4 regions of the Arthrobacter sp. FW306-06-A genome follow, and region 4 is predicted to be linked to each of the others. Evidence: predicted binding sites of a transcription regulator. Region 4 holds the regulator's gene; each other region holds the start of a gene.
The links. The regulator Rex, encoded in region 4, represses fermentation and respiration genes when NADH is low (regulators of the CRP and FNR family bind a similar motif). The targets are predictions, from matches to a motif close to CTTGTGAANNNNTTCACAAG.
Positions count from the first base shown of each region.

Region 1 (5,877 bases), 1.6 Mb from region 4:
CCCCCGAGATTTCCATGCAGGTCCAGCACCAGATCGGTGCGGACATCATGTTCGCGTTCGACGAGCTCACCACGCTGCAGAACTCTCGGCGCTACCAGGAGGAGTCGCTGGAGCGGACCCGGCTCTGGGCGGAGCGGTGCCTTGAGGAGCACTTCCGCCTGACGGAGGAACGGGCCGGCAAGCCGTACCAGGCGTTGTTCGGCGTGATCCAGGGCGCCCAGTACGAGGACCTGCGCCGAAAGGCGTGCCGTGATCTGGGCGCCATGCCGTTCGACGGGTTCGGGATCGGCGGGGCGCTGGAGAAGGAAAACCTCGGCACCATCGTGCGCTGGTGCAATGAGGAACTGCCGGAGGACAAGCCGCGGCACCTGCTGGGCATCTCCGAGCCGGACGACATCTTCACCGCCATCGAAAACGGCGCCGACACCTTCGACTGCGTCTCCCCCACCCGCGTGGCCCGCAACTCCGCCTTCTACACCCCGGAGGGCCGGTTCAACCTCTCCGGAGCCAAGTACAAACGCGATTTCGGCCCGCTCCAGGAGGGCTGTGACTGCTACGCCTGCGCCAACTACTCCCGCGCCTACATCCACCACCTGTTCAAGGCCAAGGAAATGGTGTCCGCCACCCTCATCTCCATCCACAACGAGCGGTTCGTGGTGAAAATGGTGGACGATGCCCGGCTGGCCATCGAGTCCGGCACGTTCTTCGACTTCAAGGCCGAGACCCTGGGCCGGTACTACTCCTGAGAGCCGCTTCCGGGTGCCTCCGGTAGGGTGGCCCCATGCCTATCGAATCCATCGAAATCCCTGCCGCTGACGGTGCCGCCGAGGCCTTGGTAGCCCGCCCGACCAACGGAACCGGCCCTTTCCCGGGCGTCATCTTCTACATGGATGCCTTCGGCCTGCGTCCCCGAATCCAGGAGATGGCCCAGCGCATCGCCGACTGGGGCTACGTGGTGCTGGCACCAAACGTTTTCTACCGGGAAGGAACGGCTGGGGAGCTGGCCCCCGCCGGGGACATGACCAGCCAGGAAGGCCGGGAGGCAGCCGGCAAGGCCGCCTTCCCCAGGGTCGGCCGGCTGACCTCGGACAAGGCGCTGCCGGACATCGATGCCTGGGTTTCAGCGCTCCGGGAGCTTGACGGCGTTGCACCCGGCCCCATCGGAACCACCGGCTACTGCATGGGCGCCCGGCTCGCCGTCCGCACTGCCACCTCCCACCCCAACCAGGTGGCAGCGTGCGGCGGCTTCCACGCGGGCGGCCTCGTCACCGACGAGCCGGACAGCCCGCACCTGGGGCTCAAGGACGCAAAAGCTCGGTTCGTCTTCGGCCATGCGGACCACGACCGGAGCATGGCCCCGGAGGCCGTCGCGCAGCTGGGTGAAACGCTCAAGAAAGCGGGTCTTGAGGCGTCCAATGAAATCTACGAGGGCGCTCCGCATGGCTACACCATGGCGGACACCTCCGCGTTCCACCCCGAGGCCACCGAGCGGCACTTCACGGAACTGCGGGCGCTGCTGGACGGTGCGCTGAAGGGCTAAGCCGGCGCCCGCCGTCGAACTCGCCGGAAAGCTGCCGGATCGCCGGAACGTTGCGGCGAGTTCGATGGGTTCCGGCGAGCCCGCGCCGCAGGACGTTTTACACATAACGACGGCGGCGCCTTCCGGCGGTGCCGCAGCGGCAGGATCCTGTGGGGATGACACCACAGCCAGTCCGCCTCCCTGCACTTCCGAGCACCGGCAACCTGTGGCGAACGGGGCAACTGCACGAGGAGGGCCTCAACGGACGGGCCATCAAGACCCTGGTGCTCAACCGGAAGCTTGTCCGCCTTCGCCACGGCTGCTACATCCGCGCCGAGCTCTGGGATAAGCAGTCGCGGCCTGTTCGCAGCAGGCAGTTGATTCACGCCCATGCCCATGGGACGCTGACCACCTCACGGGGCGGCTATGTGTACAGCCACACATCGGCGGCCCGGCTGCACGGTTTGTATCTATGGGATGTCGATAACCTGATCCACCTTCTACTGCCAGGAAACCCCTCAAGCGAGCGGCTCGGTAAGGATGTCTGCGGCCATACCCGGCCCTGGACCGAGGCGGAGGTGGTGATTCGCGGCGGCCTCCGGGTGACCTCGCTTGAGCGGACGGCAGTGGATTGCGCCATGATGCTGACCTACCGCCAGGCGCTCGTGCTGATGGACCACGCCCTCCGGCTCGGTGCAGACAAAGCGCTGATGGAAAGCATGGCTGACGGCCTGCAGGGACGCCGCGGGATCCGTACCCTCCGGCTCGCACTCACCCACGCAGAACCACGGTCGGAGTCAGCCGGTGAGACGCTCACCCGCGAACTCCTGACACGGCTGAAGCTTCCGCTGCCGGAGCCCCAAGTCCCCGTAGCCACGGGGGCAGGCCAGTACCGCCTGGATTTCGCCTGGAAGGAAAAGAAGGTGGCCCTCGAATTCGACGGGAAAACCAAGTACTTCGATTACAAGCCGACGCCCGAGGTGCTGTTCCAGGAACGGCAGCGGGAGAATGCACTCACCGAGAACGGCTGGACCTTCCTGCGCGTGAAATGGGCCGACCTCTTCCGCGAACAGGAGTTCAAAGCCCGTGTCCTAGCCGCACTCCAACGGTAGCCCGGCCGCCCCAGGGCCAAATCGCCGGAACGGGACCAGGTCGCCGGTTCCTTCCGGCGATCCCGCACCGTTCCGGCGTGCCGGAACCAGACAGCCGGAACGCACGACGCCGGGCGGCAGCTACGCGGCGTTCGTCACCGCTGCCGCGGGCGGGGTTGCGAGGCCGTAACTGGGTTCACGCCTCTTGACCCAGTTGATGGCCAGCGAGGTGACGGGGACGAAAAGGAACTCAACCAAAGTCTTGTAGACGAACCCCACAAGCACGTAATTCACGAAGCTGCCGAAGTCAGTGATGCCGATGACGGACGCGGCGATGCTGCAGAAGATCAGCGTGTCCACGAATTCCCCAGCGCCGGAGGAGCCCATGAGCCTGGCCCACAGGGACTTCTCACCGGTGCGTGCCTTCATGCGCACCAGGATCCAGGAGTTAATGGTCTGCCCGGCCAGGAAGGCGAGCAGCGAGGCGAGGACGATCTGCGGCACAGGGCCCAGGGCGCCTTCCAAGGCGGACTGCTTCGCGGCTCCGTACTCGTCGTCGAAGCCGGGCAGCGCAATTACCACCCAGTAGCAGAGCGAGGCGAAGACGGACATCGCAAAGGTCGTGAGAATGGCCTTGCGGGCCACCTTGAAGCCATAGACCTCACTGATGACGTCGCCCAGGATGTATGCGAGGGGGAAGAGGAAAAAGCCGCCGTCGGTGACAATGGGGCCGAAGGCGACGCCCTTGGATGCTCCTATGTTGGAGAGGATCAACACCACGGCCATGGTCGCCAGCATGATCCCGAAGTAGGGCGAACCGATGGCGGCGAAGCTGGCACCTTGGTGGGCCGGCCGCGGGAGGGCGGCATCGGGCATGGCACTTTGGCCGGGGGAAGAAGACATGACGGTGTCCGTTCGGGAGTGGTTGGCCGGCGCCCAGCAGTGGGCAGCCGGTTGTATTAGCACTCGGGTAATTCTCGCATCGCGTTGGACGGGATCGCTCCTTGGCGCAGGCAGACCAATTCCCGTGAGCGTTTGAACATGTTCAACTGCTTGTGGCACACTATTTTTGAACACGTTCAGGAATTTGGAGGCGCCGGTGGCAGCCAAGGGCGAACACACCAGGCAGCGGGTGGCGGACACCGCACTGCGCATGTTCCGCGAGATCGGCTTCGAGAAGACCACCATGCGGGCCATCGCTGCAGAGGCCGGCGTTTCCGTTGGCAATGCCTACTACTACTTCTCGTCCAAGGATGATCTGGTCCACGAGTTGTACCTCCAAGTGCAGGCCGAACACGCCGCGCGGGCAGCCGAATTGCTGGACGCCGCCGCCGGGTTCGCGGACCGCCTGAAAACCACTCTGCACGCGGGCCTGGACGTCATGGCGCCCTACCATGCTTTCGGCGCGGATTTCGTGGCCACCGCTATCCGGCCCACATCGCCGGTGAATCCCTTCTCGGCGGACTCAACGCCCGCGCGGGAGGCAGCGCTGGATATCTTCAGGCGCACGGTGGACGGGTCCAGCCCCGCCGTACCGAAGAAGCTGCGGGCCGAGCTGCCTGAACTGCTGTGGCTTTGCTACATGGGGATCACCCTCTTTTGGGTCTACGACTCCTCGGAAGGCCAGCGGCGGACCCGGAAGCTGGTGGACGGCGCAGCGCCGCTCATTGCCCGCGGCCTCTCACTGGCCCGCATTCCGGGTGTCAGCAAGGTGCTTGACGACGTCCTCGACCTGAGCCGCAGCATCCGCGACTAGGACAGAAGCGAACATTGGGGGAAGAGATGAACAGTGCAAAGACAGTCGTAGTGGCCGGCGCCTCCGGCTTCATTGGCACCTATCTTTGCAGGCGTTTCCGCGAGGACGGCTGGACGGTGCGGACCATAGGACGCGACGGAGCGGGTGGTTCCACAGCCGCATGGGATGACGACGCCGGCATGGCCCGGGTGCTCAACGGCGCCGACTTGGTGGTGAACCTCGCCGGACGCTCTGTCTCTTGCCGCTACAACCAGCGGAACAAGAAAATCATTCTGGACTCGCGGGTGGCCACCACCCGGGCACTGGGGCGGGCCTTCTCGCAATGCCAGGTCCCGCCGCCCACCTGGCTGAATGCCAGCACCGGCACCATCTACCGGGATGCCCGCGACCGTCCCCAGTCCGAGGCCGACGGCGACCTTGGTTCCGGCTTCTCCGTGGACGTCGCAAGGGCCTGGGAAGCGGCCCTCACCGCAGCGGACACCCCGAAGACGCGGAAGATCCCGCTGCGGATCGCCATCGTGCTGGGCCGCGGCGGCGGTGCACTGAGGCCGTTCGCCACCCTCGCGCGACTGGGCCTGGGCGGGCATATGGGCGACGGCCGGCAGAAGTTCAGCTGGGTCCACGTGGAGGACCTGTACCGCAGCATCCTCTTCCTGCACGCACGGACCGACATCACCGGGCCCGTCAATGTGGCCTCACCGGACGTCGTCACCAACCAGGAAATGATGCGCCTGGTGCGCCGGGCCTATGGCGCACGGTTCGGGCTGCCCACCCCTGCCTGGCTCCTCCGGGCGGGCGCCGTCCTGATTTACACGGAGACCGAACTGGTCCTGAAAAGCCGCTGGGTCCAGCCGCAGAAACTTCTTGACGCCGGATTTGCCTACAGCCAGCCGGAGCTGGGCAGGGCGCTCTTGCAGATCGCCAAGGGGACAGCCTGACGGTCAAATAATGAACCGCTTGGACCGCTGAACACTCGCTTATCACAGCCGCTGTACGCCCCTACATGGATAGCGTCCGACGCCGGGTGGCAGGATGGGGGCATGACTTCCGTATCCCCTGACGCAACGCTGTCCGCGGACGCCCCCGCCGTCGTCCTCACCATCGCAGGCTCCGAGGCCACCGGCGGCGCCGGTGCCCAGGCTGACCTGAAGACCTTCCAGGAGCTGGGTGTCTTCGGCATCGCCAACCTCACCTGCATCGTGTCCTTCGACCCGAAGGACAGCTGGAACCACCGCTTCGTGCCGGTGGACCAGCAGGTGATTGCCGACCAGCTGGAGGCGACGACGGCGGCCTACGGTCCGGCGTCGGGCGCCCCTTCGGCTTTGGACACGGTGAAGATCGGCATGCTGGGCAGCCCGGCCACCATCAGCACGGTGGCCAATGCGCTGCAGGAGAACAGCTTCGCCAATGTTGTCCTGGACCCGGTGCTGATCTGCAAGGGCCAGGAACCCGGCCACGCGCTGGACACGGACCAGGCCCTGAAAGCGCAGATCCTGCCGCTTGCCACCTTC
Region 1 is NZ_CP084552.1:735,123-740,999, reverse strand. It holds gene tgt (tRNA guanosine(34) transglycosylase Tgt) at 1-746, shown strand, start outside; gene LFT49_RS03665 (dienelactone hydrolase family protein) at 782-1,540, shown strand; gene LFT49_RS03660 (hypothetical protein) at 1,696-2,631, shown strand; gene LFT49_RS03655 (queuosine precursor transporter) at 2,752-3,486, opposite strand; gene LFT49_RS03650 (TetR/AcrR family transcriptional regulator) at 3,710-4,366, shown strand; gene LFT49_RS03645 (TIGR01777 family oxidoreductase) at 4,393-5,304, shown strand; gene LFT49_RS03640 (hydroxymethylpyrimidine/phosphomethylpyrimidine kinase) at 5,407-5,877, shown strand, end outside.
Region 1: LFT49_RS03655 (queuosine precursor transporter) is a predicted target of Rex. The motif match lies at 3,677-3,696, and genes of this name have one in related genera.

Region 2 (5,877 bases), 1.8 Mb from region 4:
CCGCGAAGTCCTCGAACACATCCATCCCCACCTGGGTGGAGAGGACGGTGTGGTGCGCGGCGCCGGCGGTGAGCCAGGCGGCGGCGGAGGTGGCGAAGTCCGGCTTGGGCTGCCACAGGGCACGGGCCACGGGCAGGTTGGGCAGCGGCTGGTCAAGGGGAACGACGTCGACGGCGTTGGCCACCAGGCGGAATCGGTCCCGCATGTCCGACAGGGCGACGACGACGCCCGGGGAGGCGTCAGCGTCGAACACCAGGCGAACGGGGTCTTCCTTTCCGCCGATGCCCAGCGGGTGGATTTCCAGGTGCGGTTTCTGCGCGGTCAGGGAGGGGCAGACCTCCAGCATGTGGGCGCCCAGGATCTTCTCGGAGCCCGGTTCCAGGTGGTAGGTGTAGTCCTCCATCAGGGAGGCACCGCCGGGCAGGCCGGCACCCATCACCTTGGCGGCGCGGACCAGGATGGCGGTCTTCCAGTCGCCTTCGGCGCCGAAGCCGTAACCGGCGGCCATGAGCCGCTGCACCGCCAGTCCGGGCAGCTGGCGGAGCGCACCCAGGTCCTCGAAGGACGTGGTGAATGCCGCGGACCCGTTGCCCTCCAGGAAGCTGCGCAATCCCAGTTCAATCCGGGCGCCGTACCGCAGCGATTCGTGCCGGGCCGCGCCTGCGCGGAGCTCCGGCACCACGTCATAAAGGTCCTCGTATTCCGCCACCAGGGCGTCGACGTCGGACTCTGCAGCGCCGTGCACGGCGTCGGCGAGTTCGTTCACGGACCAGGTGTTTACCGCGACGCCGAACCGCAGCTCGGCCTCCGTCTTGTCGCCCTCGGTGACGGCCACGTTGCGCATGTTGTCCCCGAAGCGCGTCAGCCGCAGGGTCCGGACGGCAGCCCAGCCGGCGGCGGCGCGCTGCCAGGAACCGACCTGGCGGGCGACCTCGGGGTTGGAGACGTGCCCGACGACCGTCTTCCGGGCAATGCCCAGGCGTGACTGGATGTAGCCGAACTCGCGGTCGCCATGCGCGGCCTGGTTCAGGTTCATGAAGTCGAAGTCGATGTCCGCCCAGGGCAGGTCGCGGTTGGCCTGCGTATGCAGGTGCAGCAGGGGCTTGCGCAGCAGGTCCAGGCCCTGGATCCACATTTTGGCGGGGCTGAAGGTGTGCATCCAGGCAGTCACGCCGATCACGGAATCGTCCGAGTTCGCTTCCAGCGCGGTGCGGCGGATGGCGTCCGAATCGGTGAGGACCGGCTTCCACACGATCCGCACCGGCACCGCGGAGGATGCGTTGAGCTGGTTGGCAATCTCCTGTGACTGGGCAGCTACCTGCTTGAGGACCTCCTCGCCGTAGAGGTGCTGGCTGCCGGTGAGGAACCAGACCTCGTAGCCGTCGAGGGAGGTGTTTGCTGCGGTGCTCATGGATTCTCCTGGAAAGTCGGTTCTTGGCCTACTGGCCGTACACGTTCTGGTAGCGGGCGTAGAGGGAGTCGATGTGGTCCTGCTTGATGGGCAGCGGTTCACCGAGTTGCCGGGAAATATGCACGGTCCGCGCAACTTCCTCGCACATGACGGCTGCCTTCACGGCGGACCGGGCATCCTTGCCGATGGTGAACGGGCCGTGGTTCTGCATCAGGACCGCGGGCGAGTTGGAGTTCTTCAGCGTCTCCACGATCCCCTGGCCGATCGAGTCATCGCCGATCAGCGCGAACGGTCCCACCGGAATCTCACCGCCGAACTCGTCACCCATCATGGTCAGCACGCACGGGATGGCTTCTCCCCTGGCGGACCAGGCGGTGGCGTAGGTGGAGTGGGTGTGCACCACCCCGCCCACGTCGGGCATGTGCCGGTACACGTAGGCATGGGCGGCCGTGTCCGAGGACGGCGACAGCGGCGGGTTGCCCCAATCCACGGTCCCGCCACCATCGACGTTGGTGCCCCGAACCGGGGTGCCGTGCAGGTCGGTCACAATCATCTGCTCCGGGGTCAGCTCCTGGTAGGAGACGCCGGAGGGCTTGATGACCATGAGGTCTGTTCCCGGTACACGGGCCGAAACGTTGCCTGCGGTCCACACCACCAGTTCATACCTGGTGAGCTCGGCGTGCAGGGCGCAGACTTCCTCCCGGATCCGGGCGATGGTTTGCAGGATCGCCGAAGTTACACCGGTACCGGCGGTCATGCGGACACCTCCACAGCGGTAGCTGACAGGTTGCCAGTCCCCGGCAGCCCAGTCCGCGCCGCCTTGCGCTGGATGGCTTTGAGCCGGTGCATGACGTCATTGCTGCCGCGGCCGAAGTAGTCGTGCAGCGTCCTGTACTCCTGGAACAGTTCGTCGTACGCGGCGACGTTCTCCGGGATGGGGGTGTACACCTCCCCGGGTTCGGCGCCCATGGCGTCGGCGGCTTCGCGGATGTCCGCATACACGCCCGCGGCCACGGCAGCGTGGATGGCCGAGCCCAGCGCAGGTCCCTGCTCCGAGCCGATGGTGGACAGCTGCAGGCCGGTGGCGTCCGCGTAGATCTGCATCAGGAGTCTGTTCTTGAGCAGGCCGCCGGCCACGATGAATTCCTTGACCGGGACACCGGCGTCGCGGAAGGCGTCCACGATGGTGCGGGTCCCGAAAGCAGTGGCTTCAAGCAGCGCCCGGTACGTGTCCTCCGGCCTGGTAGCCAGCGTCTGGCCCACCACGATCCCGGAGAGCTCATGATCCACCAGGACCGAACGGTTGCCCGAGTGCCAGTCGAGGGCGATCAGGCCGTGCTCCCCGATGGCCTGCCGCGAGGCGAGTTCGGTGAGGTACTCGTGGATGCCCAGGCCCGCATCCTTGGCAGCCTGGTGGTATTCGGGCGGGACGCCGTACTTGGTGAACCAGCCAAAGATGTCCCCCACGCCGGACTGGCCGGCCTCATAGCCCCAGAGGCCGGGCACGATCCCGCCGTCCACTGCCCCGCACATCCCGGGCACTTCGCGGAGTTCGGTGCCGTTCATGACGTGGCAGGTGGAGGTGCCCATGATGGCCACCAGCTGGCCGGAGTCCACGGCCTTGGCAGCCGGGGCCGTGACGTGCGCGTCAACGTTTCCCACGGCCACGGCGATGCCCTCCGGCAGTCCGGTCCAGGCAGCAGCCTCGGCGGTAAGGGTGCCCGCGGCATCCCCCAGCCGACCGATGGTGTGCTCCAGCTTGGAGCTGACAAAGTCCTTGAAGTCCGGGTTCAGGGCCGCCAGGAAGTCCTCGGACGGATACCGGCCATCCTGGTAGATGCCCTTGTAGCCGGCAGTGCAGGCATTGCGGACGTACCGGCTGCACAGCTGCCATACGATCCAGTCGGCCGCCTCCACCCAGTGGTCCATGGCGGCGTAGGCTTCCGGGTCCTCTTCCAGCAGCTGCAGGCCCTTGGCGAACTCCCATTCGGAGGAGATCAGTCCCCCGTAGCGTGGAAGCCAGTCCTCGCCCCGGTCGGCAGCGAGCCGGTTGATCCGGTCAGCCTGCCCCTGCGCTGCGTGGTGGCGCCAGAGCTTCACATAGGCGTGCGGCCGGTTGGCGAAGCCGGGCAGTTCGTTCAGGGGGGTGCCGTCAGCCTTGACCGGCACCATGGTGCACGCGGTGAAGTCTGTGGCGATGCCGACGACGGCGGCAGGGTCGATCCCCGCGTCCGCCACTGCGGCGGGGACCGCCTTGCGCAGGACTTCCCGGTAGTCATTGGGCACCTGAAGTGCCCATTCACCGGGAAGCCTTGCGGGACGTCCGCCGGATTCGGCGCCCGCCGTGTCTTCGGGCAGTGAATCGGTGACCACCGCGTGCGGGTACTCGTGGACGGCGCTGCCGAGTTCCCTGCCGTCGCGGACCCGCACCACCACGGCACGGCCCGAAAGGGTGCCGTAGTCCACCCCGATGACGTAGTGGTCTTGGCGGGAGTCGGAGCTGGAAGTGAACAACGTTTCTGGCATGGGTGGCCTCCGTCCGGGAGGCGGGAGGCCTCATTACCGGGTTTGTAGGGGTCGGGGTCAAGCTAGGTGCTGCAGCAAGTGTGAACGCTAACAAGAAAGAAGTCAATGGAACCGAAAAAGTTGCGAAATTTCGATGGCTTGCTCTTGTTAGCGTTCACAAAGCGGTCTATATTGAACCGGCACATCAACAATGTGACCAGGACCAGGAAGCGTCGGTGCTGCCTGTCCAACAACACTTCGCGGCAATGCTGCCGCGGAAGGAGAAAATGGTGAGAATCAAAAAACTCATGGGCGCGGTGGCCCTTGTCCTCGCCCTGACGGTGGGCGCCACCGGCTGTGGCTCCCGGGGCGGAGCCGCCACCGAATCCGGCGGTGCCGCCAAGCCCGGCGATTCACTGGTCGGGATCTCGATGCCCACCCAGACCTCCGAACGGTGGATTGCCGATGGCGCCAACGTCGAGAAGTCGCTGAAGGACCTCGGCTACAAGACAGACCTTCAGTTCGCCAATGACGACATCCCCACGCAGGTGTCGCAGATCGAAAACATGCTGACCAAGGGCGCCAAGGCCCTGATCATCGCCGCGATTGACGGCACCACCCTGACCGACGTCCTGGCCAAGGCCAAGGACCAGAACGTCAAGGTCATCGCGTACGACCGCCTGATCAACGGCACCCCGAACGTGGACTACTACACCACGTTCGACAACTACACCGTGGGTGTGCAGCAGGCCACCTCACTGCTGACGGGCCTGGGCCTCCTGGACGCCAGCGGCAAGAAGGTTGACGGCAAGGGGCCGTTCAACATCGAGCTTTTCGCCGGCAGCCCCGACGATAACAACGCCAACTTCTTCTGGAGCGGCGCCATGGACACCCTGAAGCCGTACATGGACGCCGGCACCCTGAAGGTCCCCAGTGGCCAGACCAAGTTTGAGCAGGCCGCGATCCTTCGCTGGCAGGCACCGGTGGCGCAGAAGCGCATGGAGGACATCATCACCTCCGCCTACAGCTCGGGCACCAAGCTGAACGGCGTCCTCTCCCCGTACGACGGCCTGTCCATCGGCATCCTCTCCGCCCTCACCAGCACCGGCGGCTACGCCAAGGGCAGCCTGCCCGTGGTCACCGGCCAGGACGCCGAAAAGGGTTCCGTCAAGTCCATCATCGCCGGCGAGCAGTACTCCACCATCTTCAAGGACACCCGCCAGCTCGGCGCGCAGGCCGTCAAGATGGTCGATTCGGTCCTCAAGGGCCAGGAGCCGGAAACCAACGACACCAAGACCTACAACAACAAGGTCAAGGTTGTCCCGGCGTTCCTGCTGAAGTCCGTGATCATCACCAAGGACAACTACAAGAAGGAACTGATCGACTCGGGTTACTACACCGACGCCGACGTCAAGTAGTCAGCGTCAGGGGGCTGTGGCCTGGGTATCCGTCCCGGGCCACAGCCCCACCCGCAGCCTCCTGCAGCAGCAGGAAGGCAAGCTCCGAACAGTCAGTGGGAATTGACGATGAACACACCCATTCTTCAAATGCGAGGAATCACCAAGACGTTCCCCGGCGTGAAAGCGCTGCAGGACGTCACCCTCGATGTGAACCGTGGCGAGGTCCACGCCATCTGCGGGGAAAACGGAGCCGGCAAGTCAACGCTCATGAAAGTGTTGTCCGGCGTCTATCCACACAACACCTTCGAGGGGGAAATCCTCTTCGAAAACGAGCCCTGCCACTTTTCCAGCATCTCGGACAGCGAAAAGCGCGGAATCGTCATCATCCACCAGGAACTGGCCCTCAGCCCGTACCTGTCCATTGCCGAGAACATCTACCTTGGCAATGAACAAGCCACCAACGGGTGGGTGGACTGGCGCAAGACCAACCTGGAGGCAGCAAAGCTGCTGGCCCGCGTCGGCCTCGACGAAAACCCTGTCACCCCCGTGCAGCACATCAGC
Region 2 is NZ_CP084552.1:922,941-928,817, reverse strand. It holds gene araA (L-arabinose isomerase) at 1-1,411, opposite strand, end outside; gene LFT49_RS04450 (L-ribulose-5-phosphate 4-epimerase) at 1,440-2,168, opposite strand; gene araB (ribulokinase) at 2,165-3,937, opposite strand; gene chvE (multiple monosaccharide ABC transporter substrate-binding protein) at 4,204-5,334, shown strand; gene mmsA (multiple monosaccharide ABC transporter ATP-binding protein) at 5,443-5,877, shown strand, end outside.
Region 2: araB (ribulokinase) is a predicted target of Rex. The motif match lies at 4,079-4,098, and genes of this name have one in related genera.

Region 3 (5,877 bases), 500 kb from region 4:
CGAGCGGTCCGCCGGGCGGAAGGTTGAACTGGCCGCTGGCCGCTACGGCGATGCAGCCCGCCACCAGTGTGCCCAGGACCGGCGGCAGAAACCTGCCAAGCATGGGAACTGCGGTAAGGACCAGGAACGCGGCCACCATCGGAGCAGCCACGGCCGGGTTGTCCTGGGTTGCGGCGACGATGTCTGTGCCGAACTTCAGGAACACCGCAGCCACCATGGCCATTACGAGCGGCATGGGCACCAGCGCCATGGCTTTGCGCACCACCCCGGTGGCGCCCAGGGCTAGGATCAGCACGCCGGAGGTGAAAAAGGCCCCGACGACTTCGGGGAAGGCCAGGTGCTGAAGGGACGGCCCCAGGAGCACCGTGCCAGGGATGGACCACGCGAAGCCCAGGGGCTGCCGGTAAATGAGCGACATCAGCAGGGTCGCCGCGCCGCCCGAGAAAAGGATGCCAAAAACCCAGGACGACAGTTGGCCCTGGGTCAGGCCGCCGGCCGTCCCGACGGCCAGGGTGACGGCGATGGGTCCGGACGCCGCGAAGATGAGCCCGATTGCCCCGTTGGAGACGTACGACAGGCCCAGGTCGCGAAGAACCCGGCGCGGACCCGCGGGCCTGACCCCCGGGCGCTCCAACAGGGGTTCCGGCGCCGGCGGGGCTGACCCGGCGGATGTGGCGGCCGGGTCGGGGCGGGTATGGCTCATCGGAACTCCTGGCTGGCGCGGAAAAACCGGAGGCGCTCCGAAGCATCAGCTCCGGAGCGCCTCCGTGCGGGGGTATCTCCCAGTTTGCGTGCTACTTCTTCTGGCCCTGCTTTGCCAGGACGTAGTCATAAACTACTTCCTCGCCCTTTCCGTCGGAACGGGGGCGGGGGTCCAGCATCAGTTCAGGCTTCACCGCCGAGGCGATGTCGTCCGCGTTGTGGGGGTCGCCGGGGAAGTACAGCTGCTGCGTGACCGGCTCGTAGCCCGGCGCGGACACCTTGATGTGGATGTGCGCCGGACGCCAGGCGTGCCAGCCCGCGGCGTTGATCAGCTGTCCGCAGGCGCCGTCCGTGGGGATCTGGTAGGGCGCCGGACGCATGGTGTTGATCTCGAACCGGCCGTCGTCCGAGGCCTTGACGGTGGCCCGGAAGAGCCACTCGGGCATGCCCGGGGCGTACTGGGAGTAGAAACCGGCGGCGTCCGCGTGCCAGATCTCCACCTGGGCGCCCTGGATGGGGTTGCCGTCGGTGTCGGTGAACTGGCCGGTGAACCGCAGCGGGGTGCCCTCTTCGTCGTCGCGCATTTCCACGGTGGCAGGCGTCTGGAGTTCCGGGGAGTTGGGGACGTAGTAGGGGCCCTCGATGGTGCCCACGGTGCCGGGTCGGTCCTGGGAGTTCACGTCCTCAACGGTGTGTTCAAGCCAGACGTCGAGGAACAGCGGCCATTCACCGTCCGTGCCCACCTTGATCAGCCATGCTTTAAGGGCGTTGTATTCCTCATAGGTGACCTGGTGCTCCACGACGATGTCGTTGGCGGCCTTGATCAGTGCGCCGGCCAGCAGGCTCACCCGTTCCTTGGATACATCCACCCGGGAGAGCTTGCCTGACGCGGCGAAGCGTTCGGTTGCCTTGGAGCCTGCTTCGACGGCGGTGCCTTCGTTTTCCGTGCGGCTGTCCGTTGGGGTCTGGGTCATGACGATGTCCACCTTCTTCATTGAATGGGACAGGAAGGGCTCCTGCTCCCCACGCGGCCTGCTGGGCGGAACGTTCCACCTGCCCTGCACGGCACCGCGTGATCTCGGTCTCAATCGTAGGGCCGCAGATAAGGACGCTACAAATATCAACTAGGCGTCTTTTGAGTCATTATCAGTACATAAAGGCACCCTTGGTGGAACCTAGGTATTTGCCTGATGTGAGGCCAATCACGAGCGGTAAGAATTGCTGGATAACGTCCGCCGCCGAAGCCTCTTCCCGAGTGGACCTCCGCCCGTCCGTCCAGCAATCTCCAATGAAGGAGCACGCCATGACCGAGAACCTGATCCATGCCCGCGAGGTCCTTGCCGACGCCTTGATCGACGACCGCGAGAACGGCGTCATCCGGGCCAAGCGCGAGATCTTCACCGACCAGGAGATCTTCGAACTCGAGATGAAGCACATATTCGAAGGCAACTGGGTGTACCTCGCCCACGAGTCGCAGATCCCCAACGTGGGCGACTACTTCACCACCTACATCGGCCGTACCCCCGTGATGATCACCCGGGACAAGGACGGGAAGCTCAACTGCCTGGTCAACGCCTGTTCGCACCGCGGCGCCATGCTGTGCCGCCGCAAGACGGACAACCGCACCACCTTCACCTGCCCGTTCCACGGCTGGACCTTCAAGAACTCCGGCGAGCTGCTCAAGGTCAAGGACTCCCGGAACGCCGGCTACCCCGAGACCTTCAACAAGGAAGGCTCGCACGACCTCACCAAGGTGGCCCGCTTTGAGTCCTACCGCGGCTTCCTGTTCGGCTCCCTGAAGGCCGACGTGCTCCCGCTCGAGGAGCACCTGGGCGATGCCACCAAGGTCATCGACTCGATCGTTGACCAGTCGCCCGAAGGCCTGGAAGTGCTGCGCGGTTCCTCCACCTACACCTACGACGGCAACTGGAAGGTCCAGGCCGAGAACGGCGCGGACGGCTACCACGTCACCGCAGTGCACTGGAACTACGCAGCCACCACGGCCCGCCGCAGCGCCGGTGACTCCGCCAACAAGACCAAGGCCATGGACGCCGGCAAGTGGGGCAAAGTCAAGGGCGGGTTCTACTCCTACGACCACGGGCACCTGCTGCTGTGGCAGGAATGGACCAACCCCCAGGACCGCCCGTTGTGGGACCGCCGCGACGAGCTTGTGGCCAAGTACGGCGAGGAGATGGCGAACTTCATGATCAACATCTCGCGCAACCTCTGCCTGTACCCGAACGTCTACATCATGGACCAGTTCTCCTCCCAGATCCGCCACTTCCGGCCAATCTCCGCGGACCAGACAGAGGTGACCATCTATTGCATCGCCCCCAAAGGTGAGTCGCAGGAGAACCGCTCCAAGCGCATCCGCCAATACGAGGACTTCTTCAACGCCACGGGAATGGCAACCCCGGACGACCTGGAGGAATTCCGCTCCTGTAACAAGACCTACTGGGCCACCAGCGCCCCGTGGAATGACATGACCCGCGGCTCCACCCACGAGATCACCGGCCCGGACGAGCAGGCGCAGGCGCTGGGCATGACAAGGGTGATCGCCTCCGGCGTGCGCACCGAAGACGAGGGGCTCTACCCCATCCAGCACGGGTACTGGAAGGAAGTCATGGACCGGGCCCTGGCCGAGGAAGAGGAGCGTTCCGCCCTGGAATCCGTTCCCGTCACCGCCTGAGAGAGCCCACAGGAACCACAGAGAGCGCAGAACCCATGACCAACCTGACCCACACCACCCCGGTCCTCAAGACCGCGGAGGAGATCGCAACCCTCGAAACCGTCCGGGCGTTCCTCTACCGGGAAGCCCGCCTCCTGGATGACCGCCAGTTCGATGAATGGCTGGAGTGCTACCACCCGGACTCCGAATTCTGGATGCCGGCCTGGGACGTGGACGACCAGCTGACGCAGGATCCCCAGAACGAGATTTCCCTGATCTACTACGACAACCGCGGCGGCATCGAGGACCGGGTGTTCCGGATCAAGACCGACAGGTCATCAGCCACTTCCCTCCCGGAGCCGCGCGCGGGCCACAACATCACCGACGTCGAAGTGTTGGCGAACGACGGCGGCAAGGTGGAGGTGCGCTTCAACTGGTTCACCCTCTACTTCCGCTACAACACGACGGACACCTACTTCGGCACCAGCTACTACACGCTGGACCTGTCCGGCCTGCAGCCGGTGATCCTGAAGAAGAAAGTGGTCCTGAAGAACGACTACATCCACCACGTGGTGGATGTCTACATGATCTGACCTGCCCGCAGCCGGCGCCGGGACATACGGGCGCTGCGCGGCAGCTTCCATCCCTGTGCCCGCCGGGCACGCCACAACTTTTTTACCCGGGACGCGACGACGCGCCCGGCCAGTCAGGAGGACCCCATGGGCCACAAAGTAGCCCTCAGCTTCGAAGACGGCGTCACCAAAGTCATCAAGGTCGGCGATTATGAGACCGTCATGGATGCCGCCTACAAGGCGCGCATCAACATTCCGTCAGACTGCCGGGACGGCGCCTGCGGTACGTGCAAGGCGTTCTGCGATTCCGGCTCGTTCGACCCGGGCGACTTCATCGACGACGCCATGACGGAGGAGGAACTCGAAAAGGGCTACCTGCTGACCTGCCAGGCTGTCCCGGAGTCCGACCTGGCCATCCAGATCCCCGCCACGTCCGAATCGGCCAAGACGGCGGCTGCCACCTTCAGCTCCACCGTCAAGGAGCTCAACCGGCACACGGACACCACGGTGTCCTTCACCCTTGAGGTGGACGACCGCGAGGCGCTGGCCTTCCTCCCCGGGCAGTACGTCAACCTCAAGGTTCCCGGCACCGATGCCGAGCGCTCCTACTCCTTCAGCAGCGGCCCCGAGGTCCAGGATGCGTCCTTCATGGTCCGTGTGACTCCACAGGGCGCGATGTCCGAGTACCTGCGCGACCGCGCCGCCGTAGGCGATGCCATCGAGTTCACCGGCCCGTACGGATCCTTCTTCCTGCGCGAACCTAAGCGGCCCCTCCTGCTCCTGGCCGGTGGCACCGGACTGGCCCCGTTGCTGTCCATCCTGGAAAAGCTTGCCGAAAACCCGCCCTCCAGCCCGGTCCACCTGATTTACGGACTCACCCGTGAGGCGGACATCGTGGGCCTGGACTGGCTCCGCGCCTACGAGGCGAAACTGCCCGGCTTCACCTGGGACTACATCGCCTCCGAGCCCGGCACCTCCGCCCCGCACACCGGCTACGTCACGCAGATCATCGAACCGAAGCACCTCAACGACGGCGACGTGGACATCTACCTCTGCGGCCCGCCGCCCATGGTCAACGCTGTCTCCAAGTGGCTGGATACCGAAGGCATCAAGCCTGCCAACTTCTACTTCGAACGTTTCGCACCGAAGGAAACCACCGGAGGCGACGCTGAAACGGGCGCGCCGGCTCCGGTTGAGAAAGTCCAGGCCGACGGCGACACCATGACCCGCGGCGAGGCCGTGTCCTCGCTGGAAACCGGGCGGTTGGATTTCCGCAAGGAGGACAGCTTCGCCCAGCTTGATGCCCGGATGGGCCTGGAGCTTGCGGTCAGCGAACTGCTGCTGGGAAGGCTCAGTGAACACCAACTTCGCCAGTTCCGCCGGCTCGCGGAAGCCACCACCGGCTCGGTGCAGGGCGGGAGCATCACAGATCCCGAGGAGTTCGCGCGCACCAACGAGGAATTCCACGAGTACCTCTTCATGGTCTGCGACAACCCGATGCTCCTGGAGTCCTACCGGCGCCTGGACGTCCACGCCCAAATGGCCGCGGCGTTCGAAGCCGGAACGCCGATCTTCGAACGCGTCACGCAGGACCACCTTGAGATCGTGAGCGCTTTCGAACGAGGCGACAAGGACCACCTGCGCGCCGTCATCACCGCCCATGCCCAGGACGCGAAGGACACCATGGCCGGGGCCATCGACGCCAAGGCCGCCCTCTGATGGCTGCGCCGTACGCCGGGCAATACATGACGCCGGGCAGGTTCGGCGGCAAGGTCGCCGTCGTCACCGGTGCCGCCCAGGGGATCGGCCAGAAGGTGGCCGAGCGCATCGGCGCCGAAGGCGGCGCAGTGGTCCTGGTGGACCGCGCGGACCTCGTCCACGACGTTGCCCGCGGCATCGACGAGGCCGCCAAGGCGTCGGGTTCGGGCGGGGCGG
Region 3 is NZ_CP084552.1:4,150,955-4,156,831, reverse strand. It holds gene LFT49_RS19470 (benzoate/H(+) symporter BenE family transporter) at 1-703, opposite strand, end outside; gene catA (catechol 1,2-dioxygenase) at 795-1,676, opposite strand; gene benA (benzoate 1,2-dioxygenase large subunit) at 2,006-3,391, shown strand; gene benB (benzoate 1,2-dioxygenase small subunit) at 3,427-3,963, shown strand; gene benC (benzoate 1,2-dioxygenase electron transfer component BenC) at 4,090-5,661, shown strand; gene LFT49_RS19445 (1,6-dihydroxycyclohexa-2,4-diene-1-carboxylate dehydrogenase) at 5,661-5,877, shown strand, end outside.
Region 3: benA (benzoate 1,2-dioxygenase large subunit) is a predicted target of Rex. The motif match lies at 1,892-1,911, and genes of this name have one in related genera.

Region 4 (5,877 bases):
TCTCCTGCCCCAACTCGGAAAGGTGGAAATCCGGGAGCCGCCCGTAGAGAACGCCGTCGGGATTATGGACCTCGCCGTGGCGGAGCAGATGGACAGTGGCTTGGGGCATGTTTACCAGTTTCTCAAAGATGGCGCGCGATCCGAAATCTTCTACGTTCAGTAGAACTGAAGTTTTTGAAGAAATGTTCCGGACCCGGGAACAAAACATGCAAATGCATGTTTATACTGGATGCAGCAAGTTAGTTGAGACTTCAACTTATGAAGCTTCAACAGCAGGATCACCACAGACACAGCTATACAAGGAGCAACATCATGGCACTTCCCGCAGACGTCACCACCGGCACCTGGACCCTGGACAACTCCCACAGCGAGATTGGCTTCACCGTCCGCCACGCCGGCATCAGCAAGGTACGTGGGCAGTTCACCGAAGCCGCCGCCACCCTGGACCTGGCCGAGGACGTGGTCGATTCCAAGATCAACGCCACCATCAAGACCGCCAGCTTTGACTCCGGCGACGCCAACCGCGACGGCCACGTCAAGGGCGGGGATTTCTTCGACGTGGAGAAGTTCCCCGAGATCTCCTTCGTCTCCAACGGCCTCGTGGCCAAGGGCAACAGCTACGAACTCACCGGCGACCTGACCATCAAGGGTGTTACCCGTCCGGTGACCCTGGAAACCGAGTTCAACGGCGTGGCCGTGGACCCGTTCGGCAACACCCGCGCCGGCGTCTCCGCCGAGACCACCATCAGCCGCAAGGACTTCGGCCTGACCTGGAACGCCGTCCTGGAAACCGGCGGCGTGCTGGTCAGCGACAAGGTTGCCATCAACCTGGAACTCGCCTTCATCGCTCCCGCAGCCTAATTCCCCTTCACGGCACCCCGGCCCGCCTGCACGGCATGGCCGGGGTGCCGTGTTTAACCTGCAAACGCGGTGCATCAACACCTCCCGAATGATCCACAACGCCGCCCGCCGGGGGTACGGTGGACTTAAGCCATGCTGGGGGGAAGGCTGAGGACCGATTCCCGGCAGCCTAACTGGATCCCGACCCTGCAGAAGGAACGCCCATGAGTACTCCTCCCGTCCCGCCTCCCGGGTCCGAAGACCCGCGCACCAGCCCCGGACAATCCGGCAACGACCAGTCCGGAGCCCAGCCGCGCTACGGCCAGAACGCTCCGCAGTACGGCCAAAACGCTCCGCAGTACGGCTCGCAGCCGCCGGCAGCACCGCAGTACGGCCAAAATGCACCCCAGTACGGCCAGAATGCACCGCAGTATGGGTCGCAGGCTCCCGGCTACGGCCAGTCCCAGTTCGGCCAGTCGCCGTATGGACAGTCCCCTTACGCCCAGTACCCCTCGGAGCAGCCGCAGCCCGCCGGAAGCAACGGCGTCCCCCAGCTTGTGAACATCTCCTTCTGGCTGCTGATTGCGTCGGCCGCCATTTTCGTCATCGGCATGCTCCTCGGGCTCACCCAGCTGGACGACCCCCAGTTCCGGCAGCTCTTTGAACAGCAGATGCAGTCGAGCGGAACAGACATCAGCTACGACAGCATCAAGAGCGTCATCGCCGGCACGCTGGTGGTCTTTGCCATCATCGGCGCCGCGCTCTACCTGCTGGTGGCCTTCTTCATCCGCAAGGGCAAGAACTGGGCCCGCATCCTGGGGACGGTCTTTGCAGCGCTGTCCATTTTCGGCCTGTTTGGGGTTCCCTCCCTCGGAACGCTTGGAACCGTCCTGGGCATCGTGGCCATTGTGCTGCTTTACCTGCCTGCAGCTGCCCCGTACTTCCGGAAGCAGCAGCCTTTCGCCAACCCGTACTCGGGTGGGTTCGGCAACCCTTACGGGCGGTAACCCAGCACGTCTGCTGGCAAACAGGCGGCCCGGGACGCAGCAATGCGTCCCGGGCCGCCTGCGTTAAGCCAGCGCTAGGCTGTCTGTCCGGGTGTCTGGGCCCGCTGCGCGTGGTAGGCCAGGATCTGGAGTTCGGTGGCCATGTCCACCTTGCGGAGGTTGACGCCGTCGGGAACCTGCAGCATCACCGGGGCGAAGCTCAGGACGCTGTGGACGCCCGCCGCCACCACCCGGTCGCAGACGCCCTGGGCCACGGCGGCCGGCAGCGCCAGCACCACCATGTTGGCCCCGGTGCGGTGCAGGACTGTTTCGAGGTCCGCGACGTCGCTGACCCGCAGCCATCCCACCTCGCTGCCCACCACCATCTGGTCGGCGTCGAAAATGGCCACGACGTCGAACCCGCGGGACTCGAAGCCGCCGTACCGCGCCAGCGCCTTGCCGAGGTTGCCGGCACCGACGATAGCCACTTTCCAGTCGTGCGTCAGTCCAAGCGCTGCCGCGATATGACGGCTGAGGTACTGCACCTCGTAGCCAACACCCCTGGTTCCGTACGATCCCACATAGGACAGGTCCTTGCGCAGGGTTGAGGAACTGACCCCTGAGGCTTCAGCCAGCGATTCGGAGGAGACGCGCTCCACGCCCTCAGCCAGCAGGGTGTTCAGGGCGCGGAGGTAGAGGGTCAGCCGGGCTACGGCTGCGGGCGGTATCTGCTTGGGCGGCGTGCCCGTGGCAGCCGGAAGGTCGGGAAGCGGCTGCGGCGTGGAATCCAGGGAGGTCACCGGCACTCCCCCTACTGGGCCATGGCGCGCTGCAGCACGCGTTCCAGCCGGGTTTCGTCGATTTTCCAGAAGTCGCGCTGTACGCCGTCCACCAGCACCACCGGGATTTCCTCGGCGTAGCGCTCCCGCAGCTCGGGCTGGTTGTCCACCAACTCTTCGCTCCAGGTAAGGCCCAATGAGGCAGTGACCCGGCTGACGGCGTCGCGCGCGTCTTCGCAAAGGTGGCAGTCAGCTTTGGTGACCAGGACGACGCGGGGTGTAGCCATGGCTTAACGGTATCGCCGTTCGCGTGCTGCCGGTGACGCCGACGGCGGCAGGCCAGCGGATTGACTAGACTCAACACCATGCCCGAGGAGAAATACGTCGCCGTAGTCACGCGCCCGGCTGCCGAGCCGCAGCCGGGCGAAGCGGCGTTTTTCGACGTGGACAACACCTTGATGCGCGGAGCCAGCCTCTTCCATGTGGCACGCAAGATGCACCAGCGCGGAGCCTTTACCCTGGCCCAGGCCGCCGGCTTCGCATGGAAGCAGTTCAAGTTCGTGGCCCGCGGGGAAAACATCGATGACGTCCATGCCGTGCGGGATTCGGCCCTGACGCTGGCCGCCGGGATCACCGTTGACGACATCAAGGCCCTCGGCGAAGAGGTCTACGACGAGATGATCGCCTCGCGGATCTGGCCGGGCGCCAAGGCACTGGCGGAGCAGCATCTCAGGGTGGGCCGCCGCGTCTGGCTGGTAACGGCCACGCCCATCGAGGTGGCCACCGTGATCTCCACCCGCCTGGGACTGACGGGAGCCCTGGGGACGGTGGGCGAAGTGTCAGACGGCATGTACACCGGCCGCCTGGTGGGAGACATCCTGCACGGCTCGGCGAAGGCCGTAGCCGTCCAGGCCATCGCCGACGAGGAGGGCCTGGACCTCAAGCGCTGCTGGGCCTACAGCGACTCCTTCAACGACGTCCCGCTGCTGTCGCTGGTGGGGCACCCCGTGGCCATCAACCCGGACGCCAAGCTGCGCCGCCACGCGCGGGACCGGAACTGGCCGGTCTACGACTTCCGCGCCGGCCGCCGCGCTGCCACGTTCGGCCTCAAGGCAGCCACTTTTGGCGGTGCGGTTTACGGCCTTTGGAAGGGCTTCGCCCGGATGCGCGGCCCGCGGGCGTAGCCCGGTAACAAACAAAATGCCCGCCGCCTCGGAAGGCGACGGGCATTTGCACGCTGTTGGAAGTATTTCTACTTCTTGTTGCGGCGCTGGTGACGGGTCTTGCGAAGCAACTTGCGGTGCTTCTTCTTGGCCATACGCTTGCGACGCTTCTTAATAACTGAACCCACGAAAGTTCCTTACAAACTAGATGCAGTACCTGTCTGATGGAGAATGTCCGCGGACATAGCTACGAACTGAACAACTGACAGATTCTTACAATGACGTAAAACGTTCCTTAACAGGGTACCGCCTATTGGGAGCGGCTCAGGACAGGCTGCCTCAGGCCGTCTCGGTGTGACCGTCCACGACAGCACCCTTAAGGTACTGTTCAACGGCGTTTTCGGGGACCCGGTAGGAGCGGCCGAAGCGCACTGCCGGCATTTCGCCCGAGTGCACCAGCCGGTAGACAGTCATTTTGGAGACGCGCATGACCTCGGCCACTTCGGCCACGGTCAGGAACTTCGCGTTGGAGAAGTTCTGTTCTGCCGACATTTCCCTATTTTCCTTTGCTGACGGATGGACAACAGTGACCCCAGGTACGTGCCAATGCGGTGTTCCGATGCTGAGCCATCCACCAACCACCTAAGTAGATACTCTAGATGTTCCTGTGGCAGATGTGAAAGTGGCGGGCCCCCTATTTCATCCCCTAATTCGACCCCCGGCGCTTCCGTGCCGATGCCGCCAGCTGCTCCAGGACAGACGCGGAGACATCCCAGTCCATGCAGGCATCCGTGACGCTTTGGCCGTAGACCAGTTCAGCGCGCCCTGCTGCATGGTCAGCGACGTCCAGGTTCTGCGCCCCGCCCACCAGGAAGCTTTCCAGCATGACGCCGGCCACCGCGCGCGCTGCGGTCCCGCCGTCTTCCAACTGGGCGCCGATCTCCAATGCCACCTCGGCCTGCCGGTGGTGGCTCTTGCCGCTGTTGGCGTGGCTGGCGTCGACGATAAGGCGGGGATTCAGTCCCTTGCCCGCCAGTTCGTTGGAGGCGCGTTCGACGTCGGCCGCTGAGTAGTTGGGCCCCTTGCGGCCGCCGCGGAGGATGACGTGGGTGTCGGGGTTTCCGGCCGTTGCCACCAGCGCGGCCCGGCCCTCGCCGTCGATCCCCAGGAACGCCTGGGCCGCCGCCGCTGCCCCGCAGGCGTCGATGGCCACCTGCAGGCCGCCGTCGGTCCCGTTCTTGAAGCCGATGGGCATGGACAATCCGGAGGCAAGCTGCCGGTGGATCTGGCTTTCGGTGGTGCGGGCACCGATGGCACCCCACGAGATGAGGTCGGCCATGTACTGGGGGCTGATCGGTTCCAGGAATTCGGTGGCGGTGGGAAGGCCCAGCGCAGTGACCTGCTGCAGGAACTGCCGGGCCGTGCGGAGGCCGGTAACCATGTCGTGGCTGCCATCCAGCCGTGGATCGTTGATCAGGCCCTTCCAACCCACGGTGGTACGCGGCTTTTCGAAGTAGGTCCGCATGACGATCAGCAGGTCTTCCTTGTGCTTTTCGGCCTGGCTGACCAGCCGGCGGGCGTACTCCAGCCCCGCCTTGGGGTCATGGATGGAACAGGGGCCAACAATGACCAGCAGGCGGTCGTCCACGCCGTCCATGATGGCGCGCACCTCGTCCCGTCCGCGTTCGACGACGGCAGCGGCGCGGGCGTCCAGCGGCAGTTCGGCGAGGAGTTCGGAGGGGGTGGGCAGCGGGGTGAATTCGCTGACGCGCAGGTTCGAGGTGGACTTGGTCTCGGTGGCGGGGGCTGCTGCTGTTGCGGTGCTCATGTTCGGGGTCCTGTTCCAGATGGGAAGCGGGCCCGGATTTCAGAACCCGCCGGAGAAACGGCGAAGGGCAGAGAATGATCTCTGCCCTGTTGGCTCTGAAGGAATGCTGGATGCGTGTCAGTTAGACGCGGGCCCCTCCAGAGCCAACGAAAAATACGCATACCAACGGTTAGTCATGGAAGAGACCATAAACCCGGGTGCACGCAGCCGCAAAATCAGTGCGTCACATTCCCTTCATCGCGATTCCTGAAGGCCCGCCACCAGTTCGGCGTGCTTTTGGT
Region 4 is NZ_CP084552.1:3,653,728-3,659,604, forward strand. It holds gene LFT49_RS17115 (histidine phosphatase family protein) at 1-109, opposite strand, end outside; gene LFT49_RS17120 (YceI family protein) at 313-861, shown strand; gene LFT49_RS17125 (Yip1 family protein) at 1,065-1,847, shown strand; gene LFT49_RS17130 (redox-sensing transcriptional repressor Rex) at 1,922-2,626, opposite strand; gene LFT49_RS17135 (glutaredoxin family protein) at 2,638-2,892, opposite strand; gene LFT49_RS17140 (HAD family hydrolase) at 2,971-3,789, shown strand; gene LFT49_RS17145 (30S ribosomal protein bS22) at 3,858-3,956, opposite strand; gene LFT49_RS17150 (helix-turn-helix domain-containing protein) at 4,108-4,320, opposite strand; gene LFT49_RS17155 (3-deoxy-7-phosphoheptulonate synthase) at 4,475-5,596, opposite strand; gene LFT49_RS17160 (glycoside-pentoside-hexuronide (GPH):cation symporter) at 5,831-5,877, opposite strand, start outside.